2 regions of the Buttiauxella sp. 3AFRM03 genome follow, and region 2 is predicted to be linked to the other one. Evidence: predicted binding sites of a transcription regulator. Region 2 holds the regulator's gene; the other holds the start of a gene.
The links. The regulator LexA, encoded in region 2, represses DNA repair genes until DNA is damaged. The targets are predictions, from matches to a motif close to TNCTGTATGTACATACAGNA.
Positions count from the first base shown of each region.

Region 1: the regulator LexA is predicted to act here: its motif matches at 1,170-1,189, upstream of dinB (DNA polymerase IV).

Region 1 is NZ_CP033076.1:1,986,038-1,989,460, reverse strand. It holds gene nqrF (NADH:ubiquinone reductase (Na(+)-transporting) subunit F) at 1-865, shown strand, start outside; gene nqrM ((Na+)-NQR maturation NqrM) at 877-1,101, shown strand; gene dinB (DNA polymerase IV) at 1,211-2,266, shown strand; gene pepD (cytosol nonspecific dipeptidase) at 2,358-3,423, opposite strand, start outside.
Region 2 is NZ_CP033076.1:2,685,366-2,688,788, reverse strand. It holds gene plsB (glycerol-3-phosphate 1-O-acyltransferase PlsB) at 1-1,055, opposite strand, end outside; gene D8682_RS14030 (diacylglycerol kinase) at 1,182-1,550, shown strand; gene lexA (transcriptional repressor LexA) at 1,659-2,267, shown strand; gene dinF (MATE family efflux transporter DinF) at 2,336-3,423, shown strand, end outside.

The DNA of each region.
Region 1 (3,423 bases), 700 kb from region 2:
TGAGCTGCCAGAGGAGATCTTTGGCGTTAAGAAATGGGAGTGTGAAGTTATCTCTAATGATAACAAAGCCACCTTCATTAAAGAGCTCAAACTGCGTATCCCTGATGGTGATGTTGTGCCGTTCCGTGCTGGTGGCTATATCCAGATTGAAAGTCCACCGCATGAGGTTAACTACCAGGACTTCGATGTTCCTCAGGAATACCGTGGCGACTGGGATAAGTTTAATCTGTTCCGCTTCAAGTCGGTGGTTAAAGAGCCATGCGTTCGCGCTTACTCAATGGCTAACTATCCAGATGAGAAAGGCATTATCATGCTGAACGTGCGTATCGCTACGCCGCCGCCGAATGTGCCTGATGCGCCTCCGGGGATTATGTCCTCATATATATGGTCGTTAAAAGCGGGCGACAAAGTGACAATATCCGGTCCATTTGGTGAGTTCTTTGCTAAAGAGACGGACGCTGAAATGGTATTCATCGGCGGTGGTGCAGGTATGGCACCAATGCGATCACACATTTTTGACCAGCTTAAACGTCTTCATAGCACGCGAAAAATGAGTTTCTGGTACGGTGCTCGCTCTTCGCGTGAGATGTTCTACGAAGAAGAGTTTGAAAAACTGGCTCAGGAAAACCCGAACTTCACGTTCAATGTGGCGCTCTCAGATCCGCAACCAGAAGACAACTGGACTGGTTACACCGGCTTCATCCACAACGTATTGCTTGAAAACTATCTTCGTAGCCATCCGGCACCAGAAGATTGTGAGTTCTATATGTGTGGGCCGCCTATGATGAATGCCGCGGTTATCAAAATGCTCAAAGATTTGGGTGTTGAGGATGACAACATCATGCTAGATGACTTTGGCGGCTGACAGGAGCGTTTATGCTGACAGTATTTTTAGCCACCTTCGTTATTTTTCTACTGGTGATCTTTGGAATGTCACTGGGCGTTATTGTGAAGCGCAAATCGCTTCAGGGTAGCTGTGGTGGTATTGCCGCGTTAGGCATGGAGAAAGTTTGTAACTGCCCTGAACCCTGTGATGCTCGTAAGAAGCGTATCGCAAGGGCTGAGCGGCAAGCAAAACTTCAGCAGAACCGCATCCTGTAAACCAGTAAAACCTCCCGCATCGTCGGGAGGTTTTCTTTCCATTGAAGACTTTCCTCCTTAATTATTTTAACTGTATACTTATCCAGTAATATAACTGGTGCGAACAAGTATGCGTAAAATCATTCATGTCGATATGGACTGCTTTTTTGCCGCCGTAGAAATGCGTGATAACCCAACTCTGCGGGATATTCCGATAGCTATTGGAGGTAGTGCGAAAAGGCGCGGTGTCATTAGTACGGCAAATTATCCCGCTAGAAAATTTGGTGTGCACAGCGCGATGTCGACTGCAATGGCTCTCAAGTTATGCCCACATCTGACACTGCTTCCTGGACGTTTTGATGCTTACAAAGAAGCTTCAAATCATATCCGGGAAATTTTTAGCCGCTACACAACGCTTATCGAACCGCTGTCACTTGATGAGGCTTATCTGGATGTCACTGATAGCCCGAACTGCCATGGTTCTGCAACACTCATGGCCAGGGAAATTCGCCAGACTATTTCAGATGAACTTAATCTCACCGCATCGGCTGGTATTGCACCGGTTAAATTCCTCGCCAAAATTGCCTCTGACCTCAATAAACCTAACGGGCAGTTCTTGATCACTCCCGAGGAGATTCCAGCATTTTTGCAAACCTTACCGCTTGGAAAAATCCCCGGCGTAGGGAAAGTTACAGCGGGCAAACTGGAAAGCCTTGGGTTGCGCACCTGTGCCGATGTGCAGAAAACGGATTTAGCTTCGTTACTCAAGCGGTTTGGCAAATTTGGCCGTGTACTGTGGGAGCGTAGTCAGGGTATAGATGAACGCGAGATTAACAATGAGCGGCAACGTAAATCTGTCGGAGTTGAAAAAACACTCGCGGAAGATATTCATCAGTGGCAGGAGTGTGAGGCTATTATTGAGCAACTCTATCCTGAACTTGAACGCCGTTTGAAAAAGGTAAAACCTGATTTATTGATTGCCCGCCAGGGTATCAAACTTAAGTTTAATGATTTCCAGCAAACGACTCAGGAACATGTCTGGCCTCAGCTGAATAAAGCCGATTTAATCGCTATTGCGAAGCAAACGTGGGAAGAACGGCGAGGAGGGCGGGGAGTCAGGCTGGTGGGGTTACATGTGACTTTACTGGACCCGCAGATGGAGCGCCAACTGGTGTTGGGGCTATAAAAAAAGCCCTCATCCCGGCGTTCTCCCTCAGGAGAAGGAGAAAACCAAACAAGTTCCCTCTCCTGGGAGAGAGGATGAGGGCGTTTAGAACTTACTTAACTGGAATAGCTTTCAGCAATTCTGTCAGCAGAATCCAGTATTGGCCTACGCTTTCGATATGAACTTGTTCATCCGGAGAGTGTGGACCTGTGATGGTCGGCCCAATAGAAACCATATCCATATCCGGGTAAGGTTTTTTAAACAGACCACATTCCAGACCCGCATGGATGACCATGATGTTAGGGGTCTTGTTGAACAGTTTTTGGTAAGTCTCACGCACCAGGTGCATTACCGGTGAGTTTGCATCCGGCTGCCAGCCAGGATAGCTGCCTTTGGCCACGGTTTGTGCGCCAGCAAGCTGACCCAGAGCGTGAAGCATGCCAACGACATAGTCTTTGCCGCTATCAATCAATGAACGAATCAGGCAGATGATTTCTGCACTTTCATCATTCATTGTGACCACACCCACGTTCAGTGAGGTTTCCACAACACCTTTAACTGCGTCGGAATTACGGATGACACCGTTTGGCGTGGCGTTCAGCAGGCTCAGGAAAGTGTCACGGCTTTTCGCTGTCAGTGCTTTCTTGTCTGTGGTGACTGAATCCAGCAGTACAGTGACGTTTTTCTCGACTGCCGCCAGTTCATTTTTCAGAATCGACAGGAATTCATCTGACAACGACTTCAGCTGTGCAGCTTTGTTTGCCGGAACAGCCAGAGTAGCAAAGCCTTCACGTGGAATCGCGTTACGCAGTGTACCGCCGTTCAGATTAATCAGACGAGCATCCAGTTCTGCTGTGTGAGCAAACAGGAAGCGAGCCAGCAATTTGTTTGCATTGCCCAGACCCAGATGGATTTCACCACCGGAGTGACCGCCTTTCAGGCCTTTGATGGTCAACTTAAATGTTTCGTAACCGGCAGGAATCTCTTCGCGTTGCAGTGGCAGCGTGGAGATAAAATCAATCCCACCTGCACAGCCCATATAGATCTCACCTTCTTCTTCAGAATCGGTGTTGATCAGAATATCAGCTTGTAACCAGCCCGCTTGCAGACCAAAAGCCCCATCCATTCCCGCTTCTTCGGTCATGGTCAGCAGAACTTCTAATGGGCCATGAGATACC
Region 2 (3,423 bases):
ATAAAGAACGCACCGAGGCGGCGGAAAATCGGGCCGGCTGGCCAGAAGTTCAGGTTGATACCCGCTGCGATGTGCGGAGGAACCAGTCCCTGGTGATAAAGCACGTAGGACAACAGCATGTAGTCCATGTGGCTGCGATGGCAGGGCACATAGACAATCTCGTGGCCGTCATGAGCCAGTTGGCGCACGCGTTCAGCGTTATGAACGTTGATGCCCTGGTACAAACGGTTCCACGTCAGACCTAACACGCGGTCAGTCAAACGCACGGCTTCATACGAGAAGTTAGCGGCAATCTCTTCCATCAAAGCAACAGCATTCTGCTGGGCTTTTTCATGGGAGATTTTCTTGCTGCGCGCTTCATCTTCTACTGCACGAGCAATAGCTTTTGAGGCCAGTAGCTTATTGAACAGATCCTGGCGTACCGGCAGACGCGGGCCGACAGTCGCTAAACGCTGGCGAGCAAAGTGCATACGCGCTACGCGAGCCAGTTTTTGGGCGATTTTTTTGTCTGTACCGTGGTCGGTTGCCATCTGGCGCAGCGAAACCGGAGCGGAGAAACGCACAAAGCTGTCGCGCCCAAGCCAGGAAACAGCGAAAAATTTCTGGACGCCGTTCAGCATCTTTAATGGCGGATTCACTTCGCCTTTTTCGCGCCCAGGGGAGCGGCCAAACATCACCGATACTGGCACCATCTGCACATCCAGATTTGGATTGCTGCGGTGTAAGTCGAGGTAATCGTGGAACAGTTTGATCGACTCTTCTTTTGGCGTGTAATAAGTGAAAACACGCGGGCCGCCATGGATAAAGACATAGCGCGGCAATACCGCACCGTCGATTTCTAACGGCTCGAGAGGGTCGGGCAAGTTATGCGCGAGACATTGTGCGCGCAGCGTTAATAAGTCCGCCTTGGAGTTATACGGCAGGACATACATAATCGGGCGTGTGGGATCTAAGCCCAGTTCGGCTTGTGGATCTGCCGGAATGGACTTGCTCTTTACCAGAACGCCTAATGGTAAATTAAGTAATTTGTAGTAGATTCTTGGCCAGCCTGACATAAACGATGTAAAGCCTCAGGTTAATGATGCAAATTCGCCGCAAGAATATCAGAATCTGGCTCAGATTTCTGTGGCGTTGCAATATAGATAAGCATTGACCCAAATAATTTGAAAAGGTTTCCCAAAATGGCGAGCAGTACCACTGGACTTACCCGTATCATCAAAGCCGCAGGCTACTCATGGAAAGGGCTCAAAGCAGCCTGGATTAACGAAGCGGCTTTCCGCCAGGAAGGGGTTAGCGCGCTCATCGCCATCGCCATCGCCTGCTGGTTAGATGTTGACCCTATCACCCGTATTTTACTGATTGGTTCTGTTGTGCTGGTCATGATTGTCGAAATTCTCAATAGCGCTATCGAGGCGCTTGTTGACCGTGTTGGTACCGATTACCACGAGCTTTCAGGACGGGCCAAGGACATGGGGTCTGCTGCCGTATTAATCGCCATTATCCTCGCAGTTATTACCTGGATCACACTGCTTTGGCCGCATTTGCGATGATCTTTCCAGAATAGTTAAGTCCCTGGTTTTTTGCTCAATTTGTGGTTCCAAAATCGCCTTTGACTGTATATACTCACAGCATAACTGTATAAACACCCAGGGGGCGGAATGAAAGCGTTAACTACCAGGCAGCAAGAGGTGTTTGATCTTATTCGGGATCATATCAGCCAGACCGGCATGCCACCGACTCGTGCCGAGATTGCTCAACGTCTGGGGTTCCGTTCTCCGAACGCCGCTGAAGAGCACCTGAAAGCACTTGCCCGTAAAGGCGTCATTGAGATTATCTCTGGTGCGTCGCGCGGTATCCGCTTGCTGGTGGAAGAAGTTACCGGTATTCCGCTGGTTGGGCGTGTTGCTGCGGGGGAACCACTCCTTGCACAACAGCACATCGAAGGCCATTACCAGGTTGACCCATCACTGTTTAAACCAAATGCCGATTTCCTGTTGCGCGTTAGCGGGATGTCTATGAAAGACATCGGTATTATGGACGGCGACCTGCTTGCAGTTCATAAAACTCAGGATGTGCGTAACGGCCAGGTTGTGGTGGCGCGTATTGACGACGAAGTGACTGTTAAGCGCTTAAAGCAGCAGGGTAATACCGTTCATCTTCTGCCTGAAAATAGCGAATTTGAACCTATTGTGGTTGACCTGCGCGAACATAGCTTCTCTATTGAAGGGTTGGCGGTTGGGGTAATTCGCAACGGCGACTGGCTGTAAACTTCTCCAGATGATGCGCTTTAATGCGCATCATCGTCTTAATTCTCTTATCTCTTCCTGGATTGGCCATGCGATTTTTCTCGACGGCTGACAGAGCTCTCTGGCGCCTCGCCTTACCCATGATTTTTTCCAACATCACCGTGCCTTTACTGGGCCTTGTTGATACCGCGGTAATTGGTCATTTGGATAGCCCTGTTTATCTTGGCGGTGTCGCTATTGGTGCGACGGCAACCAGCTTCTTATTTATGCTGTTGTTGTTTTTGCGCATGAGCACCACCGGTTTAACTGCCCAGGCATTTGGTGCCAATAATCCCTCTGCTTTAGCGCGTGCACTGGTTCAGCCCTTGCTATTGGCGTTAGGAGCAGGGGTGGCGATCGTCTTACTGCGTGAACCGCTGATATCCCTGGCCTTGCATATCGTCGGCGGCAATGAAGATGTTTTGTTGCAGGCCCGGCGATTCCTTGAAATACGTTGGCTTAGTGCGCCAGCCTCGCTTGCCAACCTGGTCTTGTTGGGCTGGTTGTTAGGTGTTCAGTATGCGCGTGCGCCAGTTATCTTGCTGGTTGTCGGAAACGTACTGAATATCGTGCTGGATGTGTGGCTGGTTATGGGGCTACACATGGATGTTCAGGGCGCGGCACTCGCCACCGTCACCGCAGAATATGCGACGTTTATCATTGGTTTGCTGATGGTGAAAAAGGTCATGGGTTTGCGCGGAATCAGCTTTGAGATGCTCAAAGAGTCCTGGCGCGGGAATGTGCGGCGTCTGCTGGCACTCAATCGCGACATCATGCTGCGCTCGCTGTTGCTACAGGTCTGTTTCGCCTCAGTCACTATCTTTGGCGCGCGGTTAGGTAGCGAAATCGTCGCGGTTAACGCCGTGTTGATGACGCTATTAACCTTCACCGCCTATGCGCTCGATGGGTTCGCCTATGCCGTTGAAGCCCATTCCGGGCAGGCGTTTGGCGCTAAAAACCGTGGTCAATTGCTCGAAGTATGGGGCGCTGCATGTCGCCAGGCGGGCTTAGTCGCTCTTATGTTCGCCGCTGTGTATGCGCTGTTTGGTGAGCACATTGTTTCGCTTCTTACCTCTATCCCTGAATTGCAGCTACAGGCAGACCGCTACTTGCACTGGCAGATTGTTTTGCCCGTTGT